One region of the Geobacillus lituanicus genome, then DNA from elsewhere that is predicted to be linked to it. Evidence: riboswitches for the same ligand, from Rfam matches in the RefSeq annotation. Region 1 holds a riboswitch; each other region holds the start of a gene.
What was found. Region 1 has a riboswitch for S-adenosylmethionine ahead of ACR1UW_RS05900 (methionine biosynthesis PLP-dependent protein). Riboswitches for the same ligand answer to the same signal wherever they lie in the genome.
Positions count from the first base shown of each region.

Region 1 (3,516 bases):
AATGACAATGACGTACTTCATTCCGCTTTCCCTCCTTCAGATGGTTCGTTTGCCGTTATTTACAGCGACAAAATGGCCGATACCGCCCGGGGCACATCCGGCTGCCAATACGTCCATGCATGCCCGCCGGCAAATTCATGGTACGTGTAGGGAAACCGCTTTTCGATCAATAAGTCCCGTGCGGCCCGGTTCGGGGTGATAAAATCGCGTACATGGCCGTCCGTCGTTTTGACCGCCGTTTCTTCTGCGCCGACGGAATGGTAAAGGGAAAGAAGCGACGGGGCGCGGAACGCGCGGATGCGTTCGAGCACCGAGTCGTCAATGTAAGGAGACTGCATGGCGATTTTTCCAAATGTATGCGGATACAACAGACCGGCTAGAAGCGATACGGTTCCTCCCAGCGAATCGCCAATCAGCGCTCGTCCTTTGCCCATTTGATACGTCGGCAACTCGCGATCCAAAAACGGCGCGAGCTCATGGGCCAAAAAGCGGATATAGGCTTCGTTTTTTCGACCGGCTGGGTGGTATTTCTCGTAGCGGTCGCTGACGTTCCGGTACGGGATGCCGACAACGATCGTTCGGTCGATCGTTCCTTCGTCCATGAGTGTCTCGATCACGGTTTTGATTTTTCCGTACATAAAATAATCCTTGCCGTCTTGCGCGATTAATAAAGAATATTTATGCAACGGAGAAAAATTGCTTGGCAAGTAGACAAGCAACCCGATTTCTTCTTGCAGCTCCCTGCTGTAAAGCGTATAATCGCGCATCGTTCCTGATGCTGTCGCCATGATCATCCTCCATGAAAGCGCAAGTTCACTTGTTATTGTAACATATTTAGGCAAAAAGATGTTAACGAAGGGCTCGAATTTTTCGTGAACTTGCCGAACATTGGCGCCGGCAAAAAAAATGACTTGCAAAAATGGCCGGAATGCGTTACAATTTTCTAACATCTTTTTCCAAAAGAAGTATCCCACTTCTAAACGAAGTGAAAGTGGGAGATGAATTTCGGTTGGCGTTAGCCAACGAATATGATAGAATATGGTTAGAACGGACACCTTCGGAACGAAGGGAAGCGTAAAGGGTTCTTGTGTGTGGCTTACCGTTCGGCGAACACACACAAGTCGCTTGAAGCCCCCACCTCTAAGCGAAGTGTAGGTGGTGGGTAGTTCACTAAATTAACAATTAACAAAATTAAATACGCAGCGGTTCTTATCAAGAGAAGCGGAGGGAACTGGCCCAATGAAGCTTCAGCAACCAGCCGCCCGACGGCCAGGTGCTAAATCCAGCGAATTGAGCATTCAATTCGGCAGATAAGAAGAAGCATGACCATGTGCGTATGGAAAAGTCTTCTTCTTAGAAGACTTTTTTTATTTGCTCAAGCGGCTGTTCCCTCAACCGAGAGGCGTCGAGGATCAAGGCCCTCAGCCGCTGCTTGACCAACAGCGGCGCTTCGTTGGGCGTTAAGTGGTTGGTTGTTGATCCATGATGGAATTTTCAACAGAAGGAGAGAGATGAGATGGAGAAACTAGAGACGTTGTTAGCGCAAATTGGCAACCGGAGCGAAACGGTGACGGGGACGGTCAACCCGCCAGTTTATTTTTCCACCGCCTACCGCCATGCCGGCATCGGGGAGTCGACCGGGTTTGACTATATCCGCACCGGCAACCCGACGCGCAAAATCGTCGAAGAAGCGATCGCGAGACTGGAAGGCGGCGACCAAGGCTATGCGTTCAGCTCCGGCATGGCCGCCATTCAGACAGTGCTCGCCTTGTTTGAGAGCGGAGACGAGTTTCTCGTATCGGCCGACCTTTACGGCGGGACGTACCGCCTGTTTGAGCGCGGCTGGCGCAAGTATGGTCTTGGATTCCATTACGTCGATTTTGCTGATCTCGCTGCGGTGGAAGCGTGTATCACCGAAAAAACGAAAGCGATTTTCCTGGAAACACCGACGAACCCGCTTATGCATGAGACCGATATCCGCGCCGTCTCCGAATTCGCCAAGCGGCATGGGCTTTTGTTGATCGTTGACAACACGTTTTATACACCGGTGCTTCAACGCCCGATCGAACAAGGCGCCGATATTGTCATCCACAGCGCCACGAAATATTTAGGCGGCCATAACGACGTGTTGGCTGGCCTTGTCGTCGCCAAGGGCGAGGAGCTCTGTCAACGCCTGGCCGAGTATCAGAACGCCATCGGCGCGGTTTTGTCGCCGTTTGATTCGTGGCTGTTGATTCGCGGGATGAAAACGCTGGCGCTAAGGATGCGCCAGCATGAAGAAAACGCCAAGCGCATCAGCGCCTTTTTGCGCGAACATGAAGATGTTACAGACGTCTTATATCCAGGAAGAGGCGGGATGCTGTCGTTCCGGATTGCCGATGAAAAGTGGGTGAACGGGTTTTTAAAAAGCTTGCGCCTCATTACGTTCGCGGAAAGCCTGGGCGGAGTCGAAAGCTTTATTACGTACCCAGCGACGCAGACGCATGCGGACATTCCTGAGGAAATCCGCATCCAAAACGGTATTTGCAACCGGCTGCTCCGCTTCTCGGTCGGCATCGAACATGCGGATGATTTAATCGCCGACTTGGCGCAGGCATTGAAAAACATGAAAGAGGTGTAAGCGATGGAACGGGAATGGTCGTTTTCAACGAAACTGCTCCACAATGAATGGAAAGTCGATCGCCACACGGGAGCGGTGAGCGTGCCGATCCAGCACGCCTCCACGTTCCATCAGTTCGATTTCGATTCATTCGGCAAATACGACTACAGCCGCTCCGGCAACCCGACGCGCGAGGCGCTCGAGGAAACGATCGCGGCGTTAGAAGGCGGCGTGCGCGGATTCGCCTTCGCTTCTGGCATGGCGGCCATTTCGACGGCGTTTTTGCTCTTGTCCCGAGGCGACCACGTCCTCGTGACCGAAGACGTCTACGGCGGCACGTACCGGATGATTACGGAGGTGCTCGGCCGCTTTGGCATTGAATATACGTTTGTCGATATGACCGATTTAAACGCAGTAGCGGAAAACATCCGGCCGAACACGAAAGTCATTTATATGGAAACGCCGTCCAATCCATTGTTAAAAGTGACCGATATTCAAGGCGTCGTCAAGCTGGCGAAGGCGCATGGCTGTTTGACATTCTTGGATAATACGTTCATGACGCCGGCGTTGCAGCGGCCGCTTGACCTTGGCGTCGATATTGTCCTTCACAGCGCCACGAAATTTTTAGCCGGCCATAGCGACGTCGTCGCCGGATTGGCCGTGGTGAAAGATGAAGAGTTGGGAAAAGAGCTGTACAAACTGCAAAACGCGTTTGGCGCCATCCTTGGCGTCCAAGATGCGTGGCTTGTGCTGCGGGGATTAAAAACGCTCCACGTCCGGCTGAAGCAGTCGTCCGAATCCGCACTGGCCATCGCTGAGTATTTGGCGCGCCATCCGAAAGTGGAAGATGTGTATTATCCGGGGCTTTCGCACCACCCAGGCCATGACATCCAGCGCCATCAGGCGGCCGGGTTTGG
Region 1 covers NZ_CP194773.1:1,161,929-1,165,444, forward strand. Annotated here, with positions in the region: gene ACR1UW_RS05890 (YjcG family protein) at 1-21, opposite strand, end outside; gene ACR1UW_RS05895 (GTNG_0744 family esterase) at 60-788, opposite strand; SAM riboswitch class I at 1,207-1,317, shown strand; gene ACR1UW_RS05900 (methionine biosynthesis PLP-dependent protein) at 1,517-2,620, shown strand; gene metC (cystathionine beta-lyase) at 2,624-3,516, shown strand, end outside.

Region 2 (3,516 bases), 1.3 Mb from region 1:
ACATACCGGAATTTGATGAAAAAAGGGGTGCTCGCAATGGTGCTGCAAACGAAGCAACTGGATGTCACGGACCGGGTCACCGGCAAATGGAACGGCCGCACGATCGAGCTGTACGAGGAAGGCGAGCTCATCGGCCGCCTTCCGCTTCCGGCGGCCGTCGCGTGGAAAAACGGGTATAGCGAACAAAATGGAAGAATTTACAAGCAGGTCACCGCTACCGTTGAACCGGATCAAAAATATGTCGACTGCGACGGGGAGGCGGGCTGGTGTTAGGAAGCAACGGCGGATGGCCGTTGCTTTTCTGTTGCCATACAATATTGTATCCTCATTCACGTTAGGTGGGTCGGACATGCGACAAGCGGAAAAAGTGATTATTGTGGAAGGGCGGTCAGATAAGGAAAAAGTGGCGGCCGTGCTGAACGAGCCGGTTGTCATCATTTGCACGAACGGCACGATCAGCGATGCGCGCCTCGAGGAGCTGGCCGATGAACTCGAAGGGCGGGATGTGTACGTGCTCGCCGATGCCGACGAGGCGGGGGAAAAATTGCGCCGGCAGTTCCGCCGCGCGTTTCCGGAAGCGGGGCATATTTACATTGACCGGGCGTATCGCGAAGTGGCGGCCGCTCCGATCTGGCATTTGGCGCATGTGCTGCTGCGCGCCCATTTTGACGTCCGTATCGAATCGTTCATGAGAGGAAGAGGCGAGTGAACACAATCGGTCGAAACGATATTAAGCGAATGGTGGAAGGGGAGCCGCTTCTGGCTCTTTCGCTGTATACCCCGCTGTGCGGCACGTGCCAGTTGGCGAGGCGCATGCTTGTTGTCCTAGAACAATTGTTTCCGGACATACCGTTTTGCGAAACGGACATCAACTACATCCCCGAGCAGGCGGCGGCGTGGAAAATTGAAAGCGTTCCGTGCCTGCTTCTTTTCGCCGGCGGAGAGATCATCGGCAAATGGTATGCGTTCCATTCGGTCCCTTATTTGTACGAAGCGATCCGCGCCCGTTTGCCGCGCTGACGATCCGCCGTTTTTTGACGCCGTTTGACACATTTCTTGGGAAATGACAAAAACGGCGTTGGTTCGCCACGGCGGCTGTCGAGATTTTTGTAAAGGATTCTCCCCCCTCGGCATGGAAATAAAAGGACAAAGGAGATGGGGGGAGGATGCTCAATGGAAATGCGCGAGTTGGTAGGGCAGTTTATGGAACGGATGCAAACGTTGCGCCATTTGTTGCCGATTTTGCCGGATGAGCAGCTGTATGTCCGCTTTGAAAGCGAGGAAGAGACCGCCATGGTGGCGCTCGGCAAGGAGCCGGCCGCCGGAAGGGAACCCGATGAACGGAACGTCTTGACGGTGCGCGGCTCCAAAAAAGCGCTCTGCTCGCTTTTAGGCGGCGAGCTGAAGCTGCAGCAGCTCGTCCGGCTGCGCGAAGTGCATGTATCGGGAAGCTTTCGCCATCTGTTGCTGCTTGAGTCGCTCCTCCATTTGGCCAAGCCGTATCGGCATGTTGGGTGAAATTTTTATTGACAATGTTCGACACAAGGTGATACAATCACAGCTGTAATCAATCGAATAGGCGATTGTTGCGCTCTTATCAAGAGAGGTGGAGGGATGTGCCCAATGAAGCCCGGCAACCGTCAGCGCCTGCGCTGAAAAGGTGCCAATTCACACAAAGCGGCCTGCTTTGAGAGATAAGAGACGGAATGGTGCATCATACCTTTCTGTTCTCTGCGGGCAGAAAGGTTTTCTTTTTGCGCTCCGCCGCCTTGGGGAGGAAGGAAGGTGAAACGATGATTACACTCGAACATGTGACAAAAATCTATCAAGCGGCTAACGGCTCGGTCACGGCCGTCGACAATGTGTCGCTTGAGATTCGCGAAGGGGAAATTTTCGGCATTATCGGCTACAGCGGCGCGGGGAAAAGTACGCTCATCCGCTTGCTCAATGGGCTCGAGAAGCCGACGGGCGGCAAGGTGATCGTCGCCGGCCGCGACATGGGGCGCATCAAAGGGCGGGAGCTGCGCAAGGCGCGTCAAGAGATCGGGATGATTTTCCAACATTTCAACTTGCTTTGGTCGCGCACAGTGCGGGAAAACATTGCGTTTCCGCTCGAGATTGCGGGTGTTCCGAAAGCGGAGCGGCAAAAACGGGTCGATGAATTGATCGAGCTCGTCGGGCTCACGGGGCGGGAAGAGGCGTATCCGTCGCAGTTGAGCGGCGGGCAAAAGCAGCGTGTCGGCATTGCCCGGGCGCTCGCCAACAACCCGAAAGTGCTGCTTTGCGACGAGGCGACATCGGCGCTCGACCCGCAGACGACCGATGCGATTTTGGACCTGCTTGTCGACATCAACAAGCGGCTCGGGCTGACGATCGTGCTCATCACCCATGAGATGCACGTCATCCGCAAAATTTGCGACCGCGTCGCCGTGATGGAAAACGGCAAAATCGTTGAGCAGGGCGACGTGCTGCACGTGTTCCGCAACCCGCAGCAGCCGATCACGAAGCGGTTCGTCAAGCAGCTCGTCGAGCCGGAAGAGACGGAAGAGGCGATTTCCCATTTGTTTGGCCAATATCCGAGCGGGCTGATCGCGCAGCTGACGTTTGTCGGCGCGGCGGCCGGCCAGCCGCTCATCAGCCAGGTCGTGCGGCAATTTGCCGTCGATATGAATATTTTGCAAGGGAAAATTTCGCAAACCCATCAAGGCGCTTATGGGGTGCTGTTTGTGCACATCGATGGGGCGGCGGATGAAATTGCCCGGGCGCTTGACTACATTCAAAGCCAGCAGGTGGCGGTGGAGGTGATTCACGATGCTCGCTAACCTCCTGCCGAACGTCCAATGGGAGACAATGTGGGCGGCGACGGTCGAGACGCTGTATATGACGGGAGTGGCGGTGGCGGCCACTTTCGTCCTCGGAATCGTTCTTGGCTTGCTTCTATTTTTGACAGCGAAGGGCAACCTATGGGAAAACCGGTTTGTCAATACAGTGATTGCGGCGTTTGTGAACATTTTCCGCTCGATTCCGTTTATTATTTTGATCATTTTGCTCATTCCGTTTACCACCTGGCTTGTTGGGACGATGCTTGGCGCCAATGCGGCGCTGCCGGCTTTGGTCATTGGGGCCGCGCCGTTTTACGCCCGCATGGTGGAGATTGCCCTTCGCGAAATTGATAAAGGCGTCATCGAAGCAGCCCAAGCGATGGGCGCCTCAACGTGGACGATCATTTGGAAAGTGCTGCTGCCGGAATCGTTGCCGGCGCTCGTCTCCGGCATTACGGTGACGGCCGTGTCGCTCGTCAGCTATACGGCGATGGCTGGAGCCATCGGCGCCGGCGGGCTTGGGAACTTGGCGTATTTGGAAGGATTCCAGCGCAGCCATAACGATGTGACGTTTGTCGCGACCGTGTTGGTGCTCGTCATTGTCTTTGTCATTCAGTTGATCGGTGACGTTGTCACTTCCAAAATTGATAAACGATAAGGAGGAAGAAAACGATGAAAAAATGGCTCGGCGCCC
Region 2 covers NZ_CP194773.1:3,115,765-3,119,280, reverse strand. Annotated here, with positions in the region: gene ACR1UW_RS16005 (YusG family protein) at 37-273, shown strand; gene ACR1UW_RS16000 (toprim domain-containing protein) at 350-709, shown strand; gene ACR1UW_RS15995 (thioredoxin family protein) at 706-1,020, shown strand; gene ACR1UW_RS15990 (sterol-binding protein) at 1,174-1,518, shown strand; SAM riboswitch class I at 1,592-1,701, shown strand; gene ACR1UW_RS15985 (methionine ABC transporter ATP-binding protein) at 1,794-2,822, shown strand; gene ACR1UW_RS15980 (methionine ABC transporter permease) at 2,812-3,480, shown strand; gene ACR1UW_RS15975 (MetQ/NlpA family ABC transporter substrate-binding protein) at 3,495-3,516, shown strand, end outside.
Region 2: linked by a shared signal. The riboswitch ahead of ACR1UW_RS15985 (methionine ABC transporter ATP-binding protein) and the one ahead of ACR1UW_RS05900 (methionine biosynthesis PLP-dependent protein) in region 1 are both predicted to bind S-adenosylmethionine.

Region 3 (3,516 bases), 470 kb from region 1:
TGTGAAGATGTCCGCTTTTTCCCAAGCGGGATCGAGCGCAACGAGCGAAGCGCCGGAGAAAGCGCTGTCAAAAACAGCCGCCCTCCGGCGCTTTTCGTTTGCTTGTCATCCCTGGACAAACGTTTTCGGCATGACGACCGCGACGACTTGACCGCGGGCGCACAGTTCGCCGTTGGCGAACACTTCGGTGTCCACTTTCCATTTTTTCGGATGAATCTCCGTCACAGTGCCGACGGCGACAAGCGGCACGCCATGCGGCGTCGGCTTGACGAAATCGACGTGAAGCGACGCAGTGACAAAGCGCGGCGGCGTTTCCCCGCTCCCTGGTTCATGGCCGTTTTTCCGATGCAAGGCAAGCGCCGCTGAACCGGTGCCGTGGCAATCAATGAGCGAGGCGATCAGCCCGCCGTACACAAACCCTGGAATCGCCGTATGTTCCGGACGCGGCGTATACACCGTCACCGTTTTGTCGCCCCGCCACCCGGTGCGGAAATGGTGGCCTTGTTCATTCAGACGCCCGCAGCCGTAGCACCAGGCGAATTCATCAGGGTAGTCGTCTTGAATCGCGTGCACGATCATTTCTTCCACGTCATCCTCCCCCTCTCTTTTTCTAGTATACCATTGAATCGAGAAGACGACGACTCCTACATGGACGGTTGTTGTCTAGCGGCAGGCAAGGCCATACGAAGAAAAATAGAACGAAGCGCCAATCGCCAGACGGCAAATTCATAGGCGGCCCAAACAGCTGGCCGCCTAGCGTGACGCCATTTATCGAGCAGGCTCGTAAAACTCGATCCATTCGCCGTCGGGCCCGAGGAAGAACAAATATTTTGCCCCGTTCGGAAGTGTCGTTATTTCTTCCCACACAAGCGGCACACCCAGCGACTGAAGCCGTTCTTTTTCCTGCTCGATGCCTTCGACCGTAAACGCCACGTGGTGCACTTTTCCTTCCGTCGGCAAATCCGGATTGTATCCTTCGATCAGCTCGACAATGATCGAGCCGTCAATCCCTAAAAACGCCAATTTCATCGTGCCGTTCGTATGAATCATTTCGCCGAGCAGCTCCAAGCCGACGACGTTTTGATAAAACGCTTTCGATGCCTCGATGTCTTTCACTTGAATACCGACATGCTCAAATTTTTTGACTGCCATTCGTCCTCTTCCTTTCTATGACTCCATTAACCATACTGCTTGTAAATACGGCGTCATCTGCATCGGGAAAATCCCTTTTTTCCCAAGCTCTGTCCATATGTAGCGGTCAAGGGCGTACGGTCCGTCCGCCTTCCATTCGTCCGCCTCACTGTTGGTCAACAACAACGAAAAGGCTGTTCCTTGCGCTTCCCCATACAAATGAACGTATCCGTCCCCACGGTCGACATGCACCGCCGCCTTAGAGTCAAACCGGATGAGCTCCGCCTGCACACAGCGCATGACACAAACGGCGAACGCTGCGGCAGGGAGATGAGCGGCCATGCAAGCTCGGATCGACATGTCCCTCTTCACTATTCCCCCTTCACCCCCTATCGACAAAAACCCCCTTCGCCTCGGAATGATGCGAAAGGGGTCATGAGCCGTTCTTATCATCCAAAGCGAAACCGCTTTGCGGGTGTTAGCACCTTGCCTGCGGCAGGTTGCTGTGGGGTCATCAAGCCCGTTCTCTCGCCCACTCTTGATAAGACGTATGCAATTTATCTTCTATCTTATCGTACATCATCAAAGGCAACAATCGTCATTGTTCGACTTCCGGTTGCTCGGACGTGACGCCGACATCTTTCCACGTCAGCTTCGAGCTCGGATCGACCGTGAAGTTGGCGACACGGTTGTTGACCGCATAGATGGCGGAACGATACAACGTTGGGATGACCGGCACTTCTTCGTTCATTAGCTTTTGCCACTCGCTGTAAATTTTCCGTCGATATTCTTTGTCAAACGCCTGTTCGGAATGGCCTTTTTCCAACAGTTCATCGTTTTTCTCATTCACCCAACGCGAGTAGTTGAACATGACGTTGCGGCCGTACAATCCGTACGGGTCGACGTCCGTTCCAGTTCTCCAAGCGGCGGCGTAGACATCCACTTTCGGATCGTCTTTTTCGACCATATCGTAGAAGGAGTTGAACTCCGCCAAGCGTCCGTCTACAAGCTGAACATCGAGGCCCACATCTCTCCAGCATTGCATATAAAATTTGGCCAGCGGTTCAGCGATGTCCCCACCGCTCATCGCCAAGAAGTTGATCTTGAATTTTTTGCCGTTTGGATCTTCGCGGAGGCCATCGCCATCCACATCTTTATATCCCGCTTCATCCAGCAATTGTTTCGCTTTTTCCGGATTGTACGTATACCCTTTGATGGAACTGTCATGATAGCCCGGGAACGACGGCGGGATCAGCGTGGTCGCCGGGAAGCGCAAACCATGATACAGGCGGTCGGCCACCTCTTGGTTGTTGATGGCGTACGCCATGGCTTGGCGCAGTTTTTTGTTTTGGAATTTCGGATTGTCCATTACGTTTTCCTGCTTTTTCGCATCCCAATGGCCGAGTTTAAAGCCGATATAGTTGTACGCCAAATCCACTTTACCGATAAACTGAATGTTTTTCGTCCCTTTCGCGTTCAAATATTGGTCAGTCGGGAACTCAGCGACGTCAATTTCGCCTTTTTTCAGCGCTTGCAGGACGACTTGCGGGCTGACGACTTTCAAAATGACGCCTTCCAAGTTCGGTTTGCCAGCCCAGTAGTCATCATTGCGAACAAACTCTACCGACTCGCCCGGAACGATTTTCTTCACTTTAAACGGACCGAACCCGATCGGGTTTTTCCGGATTTTATCCGATTTCGCCAAGTCTTTGATCGGAATGTCTTTCAAGTAATGCTTCGGCAGCGGATACGCCCAAATGCCAGTCAACACCGACGGATTGGCCTGTTTCCATGTGATCGTCAACGTCTTTTTGTCGATGACTTTAATGCCGGAAATTTTATCCGCTTTGCCGCTGTGATATTCTTCCATCCCGACGATCCCTTGGATGAGCGCATCGCCATAGCGGACGCCGGTGTAATCTTTATGGCCGATGACCAAATACGCATACTCCAAGTCTTCAGCGGTCACCGGCTGGCCGTCATGCCAATTCACATTGTCTTTAATACGGATTGTCATCGTCTTTTTATCATCCGACAACTCATACGTGGCAGCCCCATCATTTGTAATTTCATAGTCACCGTTCGTCCGGAAAAGCGACTCGTCAAAAAATTGCAAAATCTCTGCGTCGGGCGCTCCGGTGTAGAATGCATAGCTGAGCGTCCCTTCAAACGGCGTATCGGACACAAGGCCGTATTTCAACACGCCGCCATCGATGATTTTCCCGTCGTTTTTCACCGTCATCGGGAATTTGCTGATGTCTTCCTTCTGAGCCGCCGGTTTTTCGTTATTGTTGCCCTTTCCGCTCGTTGTGTCGGATTTGCCCGTGCACCCGGCGAGCACGAGCAAGAGCGCGGCGAGAGCCGCCAGCCATTTTCTCTTCACAT
Region 3 covers NZ_CP194773.1:1,634,558-1,638,073, reverse strand. Annotated here, with positions in the region: gene ACR1UW_RS08275 (PaaI family thioesterase) at 106-588, opposite strand; gene ACR1UW_RS08270 (VOC family protein) at 769-1,152, opposite strand; gene ACR1UW_RS08265 (hypothetical protein) at 1,168-1,491, opposite strand; SAM riboswitch class I at 1,575-1,679, opposite strand; gene opp4A (oligopeptide ABC transporter substrate-binding protein) at 1,730-3,514, opposite strand.
Region 3: linked by a shared signal. The riboswitch ahead of ACR1UW_RS08265 (hypothetical protein) and the one ahead of ACR1UW_RS05900 (methionine biosynthesis PLP-dependent protein) in region 1 are both predicted to bind S-adenosylmethionine.

Region 4 (3,516 bases), 350 kb from region 1:
TCATTATTTTCTTTCCCTAGGGGCCAGCCGATGATCGCGGACGATCGCGTCAAGCAAATGCTCGCAGCCGGAGCGAATCAGGCGGTACACTTCGGCAAAATTCCCGGTATAATACGGATCCGGCACATCGTCTTTTTCCCGATCCGGGACAAAATCAAGCAGCCGGGCGATCACCGCCGGCGAATTCGGCCCGGCGAGCCGGCGCAAATCGCTCAAATTGGCGGCGTCCATGGCGATGATGTAATCAAATTCCTCCAAGTCGCGGCGCCCGACTTGCCGGGCGCGGATGCCGGAATAGTCAATGTCGTTTTCACTCAAAATCCGCCTTGTCCCCTCATGCGGCGGCTCCCCGACATGCCAGCTGCCCGTTCCCGCTGAATCAACGACAATCTGTCCGTCAAGCCCCCGTTCGTTCACCAAATGACGGAATACCGCTTCCGCCATCGGCGAACGGCAAATGTTGCCGAGGCAAACAAACAACACTTTGACCATCGAAGCAGCCACTCCTTTCCATCCCGTTTTCTTGGCATTAGTTTTCCCTTTTCATCCAAGCGCTTGATAGCCGCTTTCTAGCAGTTCGTGCACATGCACCTATATTTTACCACCTAACGCTGGCGCGGACTATATTGCCTCTCCCCTTTTTCCCCGCCGGTGTGGTACAATACATGATAACCTGCCACGAAAGGAGCGGAACGATGGATTTATCGAAACCGTCGGCAGAAAACGTCGAATATATGGTTGAACAGCTGAAGAAAAAATTAAAAGTGCTCAATTTTGATGCGATTAAGCCGTCCCATTTTTCCGAGGCGTGGTATGACGAACTGAAAGACATTTACGACATGGTCATGAAGCGTGAAACGTTCAGTCCAAGCGAAATACAAGCCATTGTCGAGGAGCTCGGGAGCCTGCGCAAGCGGTAATCCTCTCCTTCCGTCACCGAATGGAAGCGCCGCGAAGCTGCCTATGTATATAAAAAAAATAATTCCTATCGAAAAACTAGGATTGACATTAGCGCCAATTGTGTTAAAATTTTAATCAATTAAATACAACTACATACGCTTATCAAGAGCGGGGGAGGGACTGGCCCGATGAACCCCGGCAACCTGCCGCGTTTGGCAAGGTGCTAATTCCAGCAAAATGGGATCCATTTTGGAACCTGAATCCGTGATAAAGACGCGTTCAAAGCTGCCAAGAAAACTGGATCAATCAACAAAATATTGCACTCGGGGTTCTTCACCTAATAGGTGAACATTCGAAATGGAGTCGAAGTCTCGACACGATTGGGTTTCCCAGCATTTTTGATACACTTCTGTCACGGATTCAGGTGGAAGATAAGGCGTCCCTCGTTCTTCCGCTCTTTCCGAAATGGAAGGGGCGTTTTTATCGCTAGGCTGCCCGTTGCCGGATGAATATCCGACTAATTACGTTGATTTTCTTTGATTTTAAGGAGGGGGAAACGATGCTCACATATGACCAATGGGAAACGGCCGAAAAACCGTCTTTTCCGTCCGACGATGAAACAAAAGGGGCGCTGGCTGTCCTCGCTTGGGCGTACCGCGAATACGGCGATGACATTGTCTATGCGTGCAGTTTCGGCATTGAAGGGATTGTGCTCATTGATTTGATTTCCCAAGTCAAGCCGGATGCGGAAATCGTCTTTTTGGATACAGGGCTGCATTTCCAAGAGACGTACGACACGATCGCGAACGTACAGGAAAAATACCCGTCGCTCCGCATCGTGATGAAACAGCCGCACTTGACGCTGGAGGAGCAGGCTGCACAGTTCGGCGATGAACTATGGAAACGCGATCCGAACAAATGCTGTGAGTTGCGCAAAGTCATTCCGCTGCGGGAAGTCTTGACCGGCGTCACCGCCTGGATTTCCGGCTTGCGCCGCGAACAGTCGCCGACGCGGCGCCATGTCGAGTACATCAATAAAGACGACAAATTCCGCTCCATTAAAGTGTGCCCGCTCATTCATTGGACGTGGAAAGACGTTTGGAATTACGTATATAAACACGGTCTTCCGTACAACGTGCTCCATGACCGGGGCTACCCGAGCATCGGCTGCGCCCCTTGCACAGCGCCGGCATCGGATCCGAACGATTTGCGCTCCGGGCGCTGGGCCGGCCAGGGGAAAACGGAGTGCGGGCTCCATCTCACATAAGGGGAGAACAACGATATGCTCCTTGCCATTGCCTTTATTGTGTCCTTTTTCTTCGCCATGAACATCGGGGCGAGCGGCGCGGCCGCCTCGATGGGCGTCGCGTACGGGTCGGGCGCCATTCCGAAAAAGTCGATGGCCCTCCTTCTTTGCGGCATCGGCGTGTTTCTCGGCAGCCTCGGCGGCGGAGAAGTAGTGAAAACGATCGGGTCGGGCATTATTCCGTCTTCGATCCTCACCGTCAAAATCGTCGTCATCATTTTAACGGCGGCGGCCATTTCACTTTTTGCGGCGAACATCATGGGCATTCCGCTCTCGACGAGCGAGATCACCGTCGGATCAGTCGTCGGCGTTGGCATCGCCTATCAGGCGGTGTACTTTCATAAGCTGCTGTTTATCGTGTCGGTATGGATCGTGATCCCGATCGTCGCCTTTTCGTTTACGCTGGCTGTCGGCAAATGGTTTTTGGCGCTCAAGCGAAAATATCCGCAGCTTGAACAAGGGCGCTGGCAAAAAACATTCATGGCCTTGCTCGTTGTCACCGGCTTTCTCGAGGCGTTTTCCGCCGGCATGAACAATGTGGCCAATGCCGTCGGGCCGCTCGTCGGCGCCGGGCTGATGGCGGTCGGGCCGGCAACTATCTTCGGCGGCTTGTTTGTCGCTGCCGGCGCCCTGTTGCTTGGGCATCGCGTGTTAGAAACAAACGGAAAGAAAATTACAAACTTCTCCCCGTTTGAAGGAAGCGCCATTTCCGGCACGGGAGCCGTGCTCGTCATCATTTCGTCGCTGTTTGGTTTGCCTGTTCCGCTTACGCAGATTACGACATCGGCGATCATCGGCATCGGCACGGCGAAAAGCGGGATGTCGATTTGGCAAAAGCGGATTGTCGTGCAACTGTTGAAAGTGTGGTTTGTTTCGCCAATATTTTCCCTTGTCATTTCGTACAGCCTTGTGAAACTGTTGCTTGACAGCGATGTTTACACGGTGATTGCCATCTTCAGCGTCTGCCTGGCGACGCTTGGCGTCATCAGCTTAAAAAAAACAGTCGCCGAAGAAGAGCGTTCGCTTCATGAACATGGCGGCGGCATTTAATGAACATCTATCAATCTAGGAGGTTATGAACATGAGTTTGAGCATTCCGCATGGCGGCACATTGATCAACCGTTGGAATCCGGATTACCCAATCGATGAAGCAACGAAAACGATCGAGCTGTCCAAAGCCGAACTAAGCGACCTTGAGCTGATCGGCACAGGCGCCTACAGCCCGCTCACCGGGTTTTTAACGAAAGCCGATTACGATGCGGTCGTAGAAACGATGCGCCTCGCTGATGGCACTGTCTGGAGCATTCCGA
Region 4 covers NZ_CP194773.1:815,786-819,301, reverse strand. Annotated here, with positions in the region: gene ACR1UW_RS04055 (low molecular weight protein-tyrosine-phosphatase) at 4-492, opposite strand; gene ACR1UW_RS04050 (DUF1128 domain-containing protein) at 696-920, shown strand; SAM riboswitch class I at 1,057-1,163, shown strand; gene ACR1UW_RS04045 (phosphoadenylyl-sulfate reductase) at 1,460-2,167, shown strand; gene cysP (sulfate permease) at 2,183-3,256, shown strand; gene sat (sulfate adenylyltransferase) at 3,288-3,516, shown strand, end outside.
Region 4: linked by a shared signal. The riboswitch ahead of ACR1UW_RS04045 (phosphoadenylyl-sulfate reductase) and the one ahead of ACR1UW_RS05900 (methionine biosynthesis PLP-dependent protein) in region 1 are both predicted to bind S-adenosylmethionine.